DNA from 4 places in the Streptomyces sp. SP18BB07 genome. Region 4 is predicted to be linked to each of the others. Evidence: riboswitches for the same ligand, from Rfam matches in the RefSeq annotation. Region 4 holds a riboswitch; each other region holds the start of a gene.
The links. A riboswitch is a leader RNA that binds a small molecule or an ion and turns the genes downstream of it on or off. The one in region 4 is predicted to bind cyclic di-AMP.

Region 1: it holds a riboswitch for cyclic di-AMP, as region 4 does, so the genes downstream of both, PUR53_RS03960 (transglycosylase family protein) here and PUR53_RS16955 (M23 family metallopeptidase) in region 4, are expected to answer to the same signal.
Region 2: it holds a riboswitch for cyclic di-AMP, as region 4 does, so the genes downstream of both, PUR53_RS30515 (C40 family peptidase) here and PUR53_RS16955 (M23 family metallopeptidase) in region 4, are expected to answer to the same signal.
Region 3: it holds a riboswitch for cyclic di-AMP, as region 4 does, so the genes downstream of both, PUR53_RS24665 (M23 family metallopeptidase) here and PUR53_RS16955 (M23 family metallopeptidase) in region 4, are expected to answer to the same signal.

The regions. Positions count from the first base shown of each region.
Region 1 is NZ_JAQYWT010000215.1:97,037-99,863, forward strand. It holds gene PUR53_RS03955 (transglycosylase family protein) at 1-841, shown strand, start outside; cyclic di-AMP (ydaO/yuaA leader) riboswitch at 1,024-1,223, shown strand; gene PUR53_RS03960 (transglycosylase family protein) at 1,228-1,920, shown strand; gene eno (phosphopyruvate hydratase) at 2,290-2,827, shown strand, end outside.
Region 2 is NZ_JAQYWT010000341.1:59,866-62,692, forward strand. It holds gene PUR53_RS30505 (ATP-dependent Clp protease proteolytic subunit) at 1-66, shown strand, start outside; gene PUR53_RS30510 (hypothetical protein) at 74-391, shown strand; cyclic di-AMP (ydaO/yuaA leader) riboswitch at 774-944, shown strand; gene PUR53_RS30515 (C40 family peptidase) at 948-1,421, shown strand; gene PUR53_RS30520 (DUF6328 family protein) at 1,499-2,047, shown strand; gene PUR53_RS30525 (ATP-binding protein) at 2,019-2,477, opposite strand; gene PUR53_RS30530 (helix-turn-helix domain-containing protein) at 2,725-2,827, shown strand, end outside.
Region 3 is NZ_JAQYWT010000324.1:178,379-181,205, forward strand. It holds gene PUR53_RS24665 (M23 family metallopeptidase) at 67-1,083, opposite strand; cyclic di-AMP (ydaO/yuaA leader) riboswitch at 1,088-1,246, opposite strand; gene PUR53_RS24670 (alpha-galactosidase) at 1,549-2,827, opposite strand, start outside.
Region 4 is NZ_JAQYWT010000295.1:140,796-143,622, reverse strand. It holds gene PUR53_RS16960 (GntR family transcriptional regulator) at 1-414, opposite strand, end outside; gene PUR53_RS16955 (M23 family metallopeptidase) at 616-1,404, opposite strand; cyclic di-AMP (ydaO/yuaA leader) riboswitch at 1,418-1,589, opposite strand; gene PUR53_RS16950 (M16 family metallopeptidase) at 1,794-2,827, opposite strand, start outside.

The DNA.
Region 1 (2,827 bases), on a different contig from region 4:
CCAGGCGAACTGGGAGAAGTACGGCGGCCTCGACTACGCCACGACCGCCGACCAGGCCAGCCGTTCGCAGCAGATAGCCGTCGCCGAGAAGGTGCTCGCCGACCAGGGCGTCGGCGTCTGGTCCACCTGCGGCCTGCTCCACAACCTCGGCGGTGACTCCGGTTCCGCCGACGTGGACACGGGCGTCGCGGACGACTCGACGAAGGCGGGCAGTTCATCCGGCTCGTCAGACTCGTCCAGCTCATCCGATTCATCCGGTTCGTCGGATTCCTCCACTTCGACCGGCGGGGCCGACTCGGCCAAGTCCGGCGACTCGGGCGACTCCGGCGCGCCCGGCGACTCGACCTCCGATGTCTTCGACGGGTCCACCAAAGCCAAGACCGGCTCGGGGTCCGATGCCGACTCGGGCGACTCGAGTGACTCGGACGGGTCCGCGAGCCCCGAGGCCACGAAGTCACCCAAGTCGGACAATTCATCGCAGAGCGACGACTCTTCGGACGGCGAGAGCGAGACCGGCACCGGTCGTCACCGCGGCGCCAGCGCCGACGAGAGCGCCGCCGCGGGCACGGAGGCCGACGCGGACGCGGCCGACGACTCCCGCGCCGACTCCACCCCCTCCGGCCGTCACGCCTCCCGTGGCGGCGACGCGGCGCGCGAGGGTGTGGACGGCGCCTACACCGTCCGCGCGGGCGACAGTCTGACGCGGATCGCGAACTCGCTCGACCTGGACGGCGGGTGGCGCACGCTCTACTCCGAGAACGAGGGCACGGTCGGAACTGACCCGGACCTTATCCTTCCCGGTCAGACCCTCGAAGTCGGTGCCGAAACGGGCGAAAAGTAGCGACAGTTCGGGTCACTGTTCGCCCCTGAATGCCCGTTTTGATCTAGGTGGGAGATGAATCACAGACCCCCTGATCGTCTTTGAAATCCGGGCAATCACGTGTTTACGGTCGTGACCGCTCGCCACAGCGGGCCCCTGCGGTCGGTACGCCGAATCCTGCCAACGGCCGCAAGGAACAGTCGTCGCGTCAAGCGCCGTAGGCAGGAGCGGGGGACCCAAGGTAAGTGCCGGGTCCGGTGGTTGCGGCCCTTCGGGGGCGCACGTCCGGAACCGGCTCGGGGTGAAGCCGCGCGAAGTGAGCCGAGAGGCGCACGAGCGCGGCCGGGCAACTCAACCGGCCCGAACCCGACAGCTCACCTCGCAGGCGTCGGTGAGGGGATCTCTCCATGCTGTTTTCCAGCAAGGGCAAGCACCGTCGTCCGTCCAAGGCCGCTCGCGCCATCGCCGTCGCCGGTGTCACCGGCGCCGCGGCGGTCGCCGCTCCGCTGATGGCCGCCGGCAGCGCCTCCGCCGCCACCGCCTCCGAGTGGGACGCCGTCGCCCAGTGCGAGTCCGGCGGCAACTGGTCCATCAACACCGGCAACGGCTACTACGGCGGTCTGCAGTTCTCGGCTTCCACCTGGGCCGGGTACGGCGGCACGAAGTACGCCTCCACCGCCGACCAGGCCACCAAGGCGCAGCAGATCGAGATCGCCGAGAAGGTCCTCGCGGGCCAGGGCAAGGGTGCCTGGCCGGTCTGCGGCAAGGGCCTGTCCGGCGCCGCGTACAACGGCGCCGCCGCCTCCTCCGGCTCCTCGAACTCCGGCTCCTCGCAGCAGAGCACGCAGGAGAGCACCAAGAAGAGCACCGAGGACACCCGCGCCTCCCGCTCCTCCGAGCGCGCCACCGTCGAGACCCCGACCGGCAAGAAGGTCAAGAAGGGCGACGGCGAGTACAAGGTCGTCACCGGCGACACCCTCAGCGCCATCGCCGCGAAGAAGAACGTCAAGGGTGGCTGGGAGAAGCTCTTCGAGCTGAACAAGGACATCATCGACGACGCCGACTTCATCTACCCGGGTCAGCAGCTCCACCTGAGCTGACCCGTCACAGCCGTGGGGACGGGTCAGGCTGGGCCGAAGAATCCGGCCGCTCCCCAGCTGAACCACAGCCCGCTCACATCCGTGTCCTCCATAGTGAAGACCCCGTGAGGGCCGTCCCCCCGTCCCCACGGGCTCCCCGCCCCGGTGCGCATTCCCCCGTACGCACCGGGGCGGGGCTTTTTCATGCCCGCCCCTTCCTTCTGTTCACTTTCCGGCCCACCCCCCTTTGTTCCGAGCTGGAACAATAGGTACGGTCTCTCTGTCCACGGGACGGTCGGTCGGCTGCCGACGAGCCCGGGGCGGTTAGGCTCTAGTCGCAAGGCCCGCGGGCCCCGCACTTCCGCGTCACATCCCATGAAGGAGATGCTCGTGCCGTCCATCGACGTCGTCGTAGCCCGGGAAATCCTCGACTCGCGAGGCAACCCCACCGTCGAGGTCGAGGTCGGCCTCGACGACGGCAGCACGGGTCGTGCCGCCGTTCCGTCCGGCGCCTCCACCGGTGCCTTCGAGGCCATCGAGCTCCGTGACGGCGACCCCAACCGCTACCTCGGCAAGGGCGTCGAGAAGGCCGTCCTCGCCGTGATCGAGCAGATCGGCCCGGAGCTCGTCGGCTACGACGCCACCGAGCAGCGCCTGATCGACCAGGCGATGTTCGACCTGGACGCCACCGACAACAAGGGCTCGCTCGGCGCCAACGCCATCCTCGGCGTCTCCCTCGCCGTCGCCCACGCCGCCTCCGAGGCCAGCGACCTGCCGCTCTTCCGCTACCTGGGCGGCCCGAACGCGCACCTGCTGCCCGTTCCGATGATGAACATCCTGAACGGCGGCTCGCACGCCGACTCCAACGTGGACATCCAGGAGTTCATGATCGCCCCCATCGGCGCGGAGTCCTTCTCCGAGGCGCTGC
Region 2 (2,827 bases), on a different contig from region 4:
TACGGCCTGGCCGATCGGGTGATTCCGGGCCGCAGGACCTCGGGCACGCTCCCCGGCGCGAGGTGAGCCGCGGATGCTCCCACCCGAACTCCCGCCGTTGCCCGCGCTCACCCGCGCCGAGGCCGAGCTGATCGACCGTTACCTGGATGTGGTCGATCTGCTCGGCCGGATCAATCCGGCCCGGCCGGGTGACACATATCGCGGGTTGCGCGCGGCGCAGGCGCTCGTCGCCAAGGCGGCCGCCCTGCGCGATGCGCTCGAACTGATGCACAGGCGCGGGGAGAACGAAGTCCACGCCCCGACGCTCGCGCGCGCCCTTCGGGTCCTGGACGGCGAGCGACGGGCGGGCCGGGTGGCGCTGCCGCCGGAGCCGGAGGACTCACCCGCCTGAACGCGCCTGAACCGATCCCGGGTCGCTCGCCGTACTACTGACGGGGCGTCCGGTCCAGGTTTCGTGCCGTCCGGACGGCCTACTGCGATCGACCCATCGGCCCATACGTCGTGAGGACCTGTGAAGTTGCGCAACATGCCTGGTACCGGGCCGGAATATGTCATTCCGGTGCTGGTGCGGACCTCCTCGACCGGCTGGACACAACCGCTGAAAATGGTCTGTCCACCCGAACGGGCGAGTGGTGAGTAAGACCACAAATCCCCGGTTCCGTTGGGATTTTCGGACTTCTGTGCGCCAAGATCCCTTCCTGACGACAAGCCCCCGCCACAGCGGCGGGGCGATCCGGGTGGACGCCGAGTCCTGCCGCCGCCCGGATGACCGGTCGACAGAAGTGCATCGGCAGGAGTGGAGGACCCAAGCACGACGGGTCGCCGGAACGGTCACGCCATGACCGCGCCGAGCAGCCCTTGGGGTGAAGCCGCGTCAGCGGCCGGGCAACTTCGCCAGCCCGAATCCGACAGGTCATCCTTCACAGGCGGCTGACGAAGGGTTGCGCATGACTGCGCTGAATCGTGTCCCGTCGCTGTTGACCCGGGCCGGCACGGCCTCGGCTCTGACCATCGCCGCTGTCAGCGGCAGCATCGTGGTCCCGGGCGCCGCATCCGGCGCCGAGGCCGCCACGGTGGCGTCGAAGGCACTCAAGGTCGCGGCTTCCAAGAAGGGCTCCCCTTACAAGTACGGCGCCGTGGGCCCGAGCAGGTTCGACTGCTCAGGGCTGACGCTCTACTCGTTCAAGAAGGCGGGCAAGAAGCTGCCCCGTACTGCTCAGCAGCAGTACAACAAGACGAAGCACATCTCCGCGAGCAGCCGCAAGCTCGGAGACCTCGTCTTCTTCCACTCGGGCTCGAACGTCTACCACGTCGGTATCTACGCGGGGAAGGGAAAGATCTGGCACTCGCCGAAGACGGGTGACGTCGTCCGGCTGCAGAAGCTGTGGACGAAGAACGTCTGGTACGGCCGGGTCCGCTGACCCACCGTCGGGGGCGGCGGAGCTCTCCGCCGCCCCCGACGGGCGTGCGACCGGCGGTTTTGGATACCCGTTCGACCATGGCCGACGAACGCACCCGTCCCGCACGCAACGAGACCCCCCTCGAACGCGCCGACCGCAATTTCTCCGAACTGCTCCAGGAGTTGCGCGTCACCCAGACCGGGGTGCAGATCCTCTTCGCGTTCCTGTTGACGTTGGCCTTCACCCCGCGCTTCCCGGACCTGGACTCCTTCCAGCGCGCCACCTACGTCGTCACCCTGCTGCTCGCGGTCCTCGCGGCGACGCTCTTCACCGCCCCGGCCGCCCTGCACCGCTCGCTCTTCCAGCAGAACGCCAAGCCCCTCATCGTCCAGGTGTCGTCCCGGCTGGCCACCGCGGGCCTGATCGTGCTGATGCCGGCCTTCACCGGCTCCGTCCTGCTCGTCGTGGACGTGACGCTCGGCCGGAAGGCCGGGATGGCCGCCGGGGCCGGCACCTTCCTCGTCTGCCTGCTCCTGTGGGCCGCGCTCCCGAAACTGGTGGTCCGCTTCTCCGACCACGCCGACTCGTCGGCACGGTCGGCCACGGACGAGGGCCCCGTCAGGGTTCCTGCGGACCGCCCGCGCTGACCGGCCGCACCGGGACCGTCCACGGCAGTTCGATCGCCACCGTTTTTCCGCCCTCCCGTGTGGGTCTGACGCTGAGCCTGCCGCCGCACTCGGCGGTCAGCCAGCGGATGATGACCATGCCCCGGCCGTTGTCCTGCTGGACGGCGGCCGGCAGCCGTTTCGGGAAGCGTGGATGGCTGTCGGTGACGCCGATGCGCAGGCGCTCGTCCCGGTCGAGGGCGAGGTCCACGGTGAAGGTGGGCGACTGACCGAGGGTGTGCTGGACGGCGTTGGTGGCGAGTTCGGACACGATCAGGCGCACGGTGTCGGCGACGTCGGTGTCGCCCGGCAGGCCCCATTCGGCGAGCACGCCGGCGACGTAGTTCCGGGCCGTGGACACCGAGGCGGGATCGCTCGGCAGAGTGACGGATGCTTCCAGGTGATCTGCCATGGCGAGGCGTCCCTTTCCCACGGGACCGGTGTCCGACAGGGAGCGGATGGTTCGACTACGGTCCCGGACTGGTGCTTCGCGCCAGACTGCCACTACCTGGGCTGTCACGGGTGGCGATCCACCAAGATATGCATATATCTGTCGCTCGAAGCGGTGAACTATCCGACGGCCGACCGTATTTGGGTGAGGGTTTCGTCCATCCTCTGTCGTCACCCCGACTTCGCGCGCCGGGCGGAAGGAGAATCCCATGCAGTACGGTCCGGCGGTGCGCCGCCGCAAGCTCGGTGCCGAGTTGCGTGTCCTGCGCACCCGTTCCGCGCTCACCAGTATCGAGGCGGCCCATCGGGTGG
Region 3 (2,827 bases), on a different contig from region 4:
CCGGGTGCAGGTGACGTCAGCCGCCGGGGGGCGGTGCCGTCAGCCGCCGGGGCTCGAAGGGTGTCGTCAGACGCCGACGCCCTTCGAGCGGAGGTAGGCCAGCGGGTCGATGTCCGCGCCGTAGTTGGGGCTGGTGCGGATCTCGAAGTGGAGGTGCGGTCCGGTGACGTTGCCGGTCGCGCCCGAGAGGCCGATCTGCTGGCCGCCGCTCACGGACTGACCCGCGGAGACGGAGATCGAGGACAGGTGGGCGTACTGGGCGTAGTAGCCGTCGGCGAGCTTGATGACGACCTGGTTGCCGTACGCGCCGCCCCAGCCGGCGGAGACGACGGTGCCCGCGCCCACGGCCTTGAGGCTGGTCCCGGTCGGGGCCACGAAGTCGACGCCCGTGTGGTAGCCGCTGGACCACATGCTGCCGGCGGTCTTGTACGCGGTACCGACGGTCCCGCTCAGGATGGGCCGGCTGAAGCCGGAGGCGTTGGACGACGAGGACTGGCCGCTCGCCGTGGAGGTCGACACCTTGGTGTCCTTCGACTCCTGCTTCGCGGAACCGGAGGGCTTCGACGGCTGGGACGGCGCGGCCGACTCGGCGGGCTTCGAGGACTGCGACAGCTGCGGCTTGGACGAGGAGCGCGACGTCTCGCTCGACGCGGCCCGCTCACCTATCGACAGCTTCAGCCCCGGGTGGATGAGCGAGGGGTCGGAGCCGATCGCCTCCCGGTTGTCCGAGTACAGCTGCTTCCAGCCGCCCTCGACGTCCTGTTCGTCCGCGATCTTCGCGAGGTAGTCGCCGACCTTCACCGAGTAGGTCTTGGTCGCCGCCTTCTTGGTGGCGGTCTTCTCCGCCTGCGCGGCCTTCTCGGCCTGCTCGATCCGCGCGCCGACCTCGGCCGCGGCCTTCTCGGCGGCGATCGTCGTCGGCTTCTCGGAGACACCGGAGACGGTGGCGCTCGGGGTCGCGGCGTGGGCGCCGGCGGCTCCGATCAGCGGCAGCGCGAGCGCCGCGCCACCGGTGCCGGCGGCGGCGATCGAGCGGGTGAAGCGCTGGGGCTTCGGACGGCGGTGCTTACCCTTCGCGGGCATGACGAATTCCTCTCCGGCGCCTGCGAGGTGAGCTGTCGGGTGCGGACTGGAGATGTCCGGCCGTGTTTGCGCACGGCTTTACCCCTAGCCGTTCCGGAGACCGGAACAGGCGGTGATTCCTGTGGGTCCCCCGCTCCTGCCGTGGATCGGGTCGGTACGCGGCTCCGGTCGGCGGCAGGATTGGGCGTCCGTCCGGATTGACGCCGAACGTAAGCGACTTGTGCCCACAGAGACAACCATTGGGACTTCCTGTGCGTCTTCCGCACTGATCCTTACATCAATTCACCATCACGCTCCGTAATAGACCGGTCTAGGGCGCATTCCAACCTCCCTGGAAATCCGCACGAATTACGTGGACATGACGGCAACGGAATGTCACGAATATGACGCTGCTCACGCGCCTACGGCCCAGTAGGCTTTATTCCAGGTCTTGTTGGATTTACAGCTCTATTTCGGACAGAAGGCTCAAGTGCGGCGGAGTCGGATAATCGTCGCATCGAAGTCGCCGCGCAGCCCGGTCGGCAATCCGTGATGCGCCAGCACGGCACCCCGGTGCATTTCGCCCGTTTCGCGGCACTCGTAGGTCCCCGTCGGGTCCAGCCCGCGCAGTCGCAGCGGGGCGAGCGGCTCGCCGTAGTGCTGGGCCTGGAGCCAGGCGAGGACGACGACCTCGTCACCGTGGACGTACTGCACGGCGCTCAGCCCGCCCGTCGGCGGCCGCAGCCGGTACAGGTCGCCGCGCTGCACGACCGGCCGGATCTCCTTGTACAGCTCCACCCACTCCCGGGCCTCGGCCAGCTCCTCCTCGCTCCACTCGGTGAGGTCGCCGCCCACGCCGAGCACACCCGCCATGGCGCTGACGAACCGGAACCGCAGCGAGCTGACCCGCCCGTTGAGCTGGTTGTTCGGGCTGTCGGTGACCCAGGCGGCCATGGCCCGCGCCGGGTGGATCTGGCTGAAGCCGTGCTGGATGGCGAGCCGGTCGAGCGGGTCGGTGTTGTCGGAGGTCCACACCTGGTCCGTCCGCGCCATGACCCCGAGGTCGATCCGGCCGCCGCCGCCCGAGCACGACTCGAACGCGACCCCCGGGTGCGCGGCCCTGAGCCGGTCCAGCAGGGCGTAGAAGGCGTGCACGTGCTCGACCCACAGCTTCTGCGGATAGGGCTCACCGGGCCAGCCCGCGTCCGTGAAGCAGCGGTTGAAGTCCCACTTCACATAGTCGATCGGCGCGCTGGACAGGAGCGTGTCGAGCCGCTCCCAGAGGTATTCCTGGACGTCCTCACGCGCGAGATTGAGCACGAGCTGATTGCGCAGTTCCGTCCGCTTTCGACCCGGTTGGAACTGGGCCCATTCAGGGTGCGCCCGGTACAGCTCACTGTCCGGATTGACCATTTCCGGCTCGACCCAGATGCCGAACTGCATCCCGAGCGAGTGCACACGCTCGGCGAGCGGCCGCAGCCCCTTCGGGAAGCGGTCCGGATTGGGCGTCCAGTCGCCGAGGCCGGCCCGGTCGCTGGTGCGCGCCCCGAACCAGCCGTCGTCCACCACGAACAGCTCGACCCCGATGGCGGCCGCCCGGCGCGCGAGGGCCTCCTGCTGTTCCTCGGAGATGTCGAACTCGGTTGCCTCCCAGGAGTTGAAGAGCACCGGCCGGTCCTGGTCCGCGTCCGGGATGACATACGTCCGCTGGTAGGCGTGCCAGGCGCGACTCGCCCCGCCGAAGCCGCCGTCGCTCCACAGGCCG
Region 4 (2,827 bases):
GGAGGCCTGTGCGAGCGTCTCGTGGAACCAGCCGCCCAGGGAGCGCAGATCCTCGCTGTTGCCCCTCCTGGCCCGCTCCTGGCCCAGCCTGACCAGACCCCGCAACACCTTGAGGTGCGCCTCCGTACGGCGCTGCGCGGCCCGGGCGGCGCCCAGGGGCTCCAGCAGCATGCGCATCTCCAGCAGGTCGGCGGCCTCCTGCTCGGTCGGCTCGGCGACGCACGCGCCCGCGTGCCGGCGGGTCACCACGAAGCCCTCGGCCTCCAGCGTGCGCAGCGCCTCGCGCACGGGCACCCGGCTGACGCCGTAGCGGCGGGCGAGCAGTTCCTCGGTGAGCCGGCTGCCGCGCTCGTAGACACCCGCGACGATGTCATCACGGATCGCCGTGCATACCGAGTGCGCCGGAATACGCATGACCGACCTCCGCCTTAATCCCCGTGAAACGTCGATGATTGACGTGTGTTCCAGCGACTCTATTGCAGCGGAGCGGAATTTCCGATGGCGGACCGGAATCCAGGGATATTTTTTGGACAGGAGGTACGTCACAAGGTGGTTCGTAGAACGAGGAAAGCCCCGGCTCGGTGAGCCGGGGCCTCCTGGAAGCGTGGGTGCGCGTCAGACGTTCACGCCGTGCGAGCGCAGGTACGCGGCGGGGTCGATGTCCGAGCCGTACTCGGCCGTCGTCCGGGCCTCGAAGTGCAGATGGGCCCCGGTGACGTTGCCGGTGGCCCCGGAGAGGCCTATCTGCTGGCCGGGGGTGACCGTCTGGCCGACGGAGACGCCGATGGACGACAGGTGGCCGTACTGGGTGTACGTGCCGTCGTTCATCTTGATGACGATGTTGTTGCCGTAGGCACCGCCCCAGCCCGCCTCGACGACCGTGCCGGAGCCGACCGCGTGGACGGCCGTGCCGGACGCGGCGTGGAAGTCGACACCGGTGTGGCTGCCGGAGGACCAGACCGCACCGCCGGCCTTGTAGCCGGTGGAGATGTAGGAGCCGCTGATGGGGGCGACGTAGGCGTTGAGGCGCTCGCGCTCGGCCGCGCGGGCGGCACGGGCCTTGATCTCCTCGCGCTCCTTGGCGGCGGCACGTTCCTGCTCGGCCTTCTCGGCGGCGGCCTTCCTGGCCTCCTCCTGCGCCTTCTTCTTGACAGCGGCCACCTCGGCAGCCTGCTGCTGGGCCACGGCCTGGGCGTCGACCTGGTCGGCGACCGTGTCGCCGAGAGTGATGATCTGGTTCAGGCCGGTCTGCTCGACGGCGGGCTCCTCCGCGGCGAGCGCGGGGCCGGCGAGGGTGCCGAGGACACCGGTGGTGGTGAGAGCGGCTACGCCCACGTTCCTCGTGGTCGTGCGCTGCACACGGCCGGGACGGCGGTGCTTGCCGGGGGCGCGGGTGAACGCCATGAAGTGGCTGATCCTTTCCTTCCTTCTCGCCTACCGGGTTAGCTGACGGGTTCGGAGCAGGAAGGTCTCCTACGGCTACCCCTCGTTTCGCGTCGCTCCGCGAAGGGCACCCGATTCACCCCAGGGACTTCGGTGGGTCCCCGGCTCCCCTGGCTCGCGCCATGGGGACTCGGCGATGACTGTCCGGTGCCGCGGATGCGGCGAACTTCTGACGAACAGCCGGACTGACGCTAAGTGGGCCGTCTTCGAAATAACAAACGGATCACAGGATTTGTTAACTACGCCACAGGTCAGACACGCAACCTCCGCCACCAATACGGACAAACATGGGCCCTGGTGACTCTTCCGTCACCAGGGCCCCACTGACACGCGTCCGTACGGTCGTTCCCCTACTCGGCCGGGACGACGGTCACTTCGCCGATCCCGAGGGCCCTGACCGGCTCCTCGATCTGCGCGGCGTCCCCGACGAGGACGGTCACCAGACGGTCCACCGGGAAGGCGCTCACGGCCGCCGCGGTGGCCTCCACGGTGCCGGTGGCGGCGAGTTGGCGGTACAGCGTCGACTGGTAGTCGTCCGGCAGGTACTGCTCGACCTGGTCGGCCAGCGTGCTCGCCACGGCCGCGGCCGTCTCGAACTTGAGCGGGGCGACCCCGACGAGGTTCTGCACGGCGACATCACGCTCGGCGTCGGTCAGGCCCTCGGCGGCGAGGGTGCGCAGCACCGTCCACAGATCGTCCAGCGCCGGCCCGGTGTTGGGGGTGTCGACGGAGCCGCTGATGGCGAGCATCGCGACGCCCGAACCGTCGGGCGCGGCCCGCAGCACCTGGCCGAACGCCCGCACGCCGTAGGTGTAGCCCTTCTCCTCGCGCAGGACGCGGTCCAGACGGGAGGTGAGGGTGCCGCCGAGGCAGTAGGTGCCGAGCACCTGGGCCGGCCACACCCGGTCGTGCCGGTCGGCGCCCACGCGGCCGATGAGCAACTGGGTCTGCACGGAACCGGGACGGTCCACGATGATCACGCGCCCGGTGTCGTCGGCGCTCACCGACGGCACGGGCCGCGGGGCAGCCGGGGAGCCGGTCCAGGCGCCCAGGGTGTCGCCGAGCAGCGCGTCGAGGTCGACCCCCGTGAGGTCGCCCACGACCACGGCGGTGGCCGTCGCGGGGCGTACGTGCCGCTCGTAGAAGGCGCGCACGGCCGCGGAGTCGATGCCCTCGACGGTCTCCTCGGTGCCCTGGCGGGGCCGCGACATCCGGGAGGTGGCCGGGAACAGCTGCTTGGAGAGCTCCTTGGCGGCCCGGCGGCCCGGGTTGGCGGTCTCGTGCGGGATCTCGTCGAGCCGGTTGGCCACCAGCCGCTCGATCTCGCCGTCCTCGAACGCGGGGGCCCGCAGGGCGTCGGCGAGCAGACCGAGGGCCTTCTCCA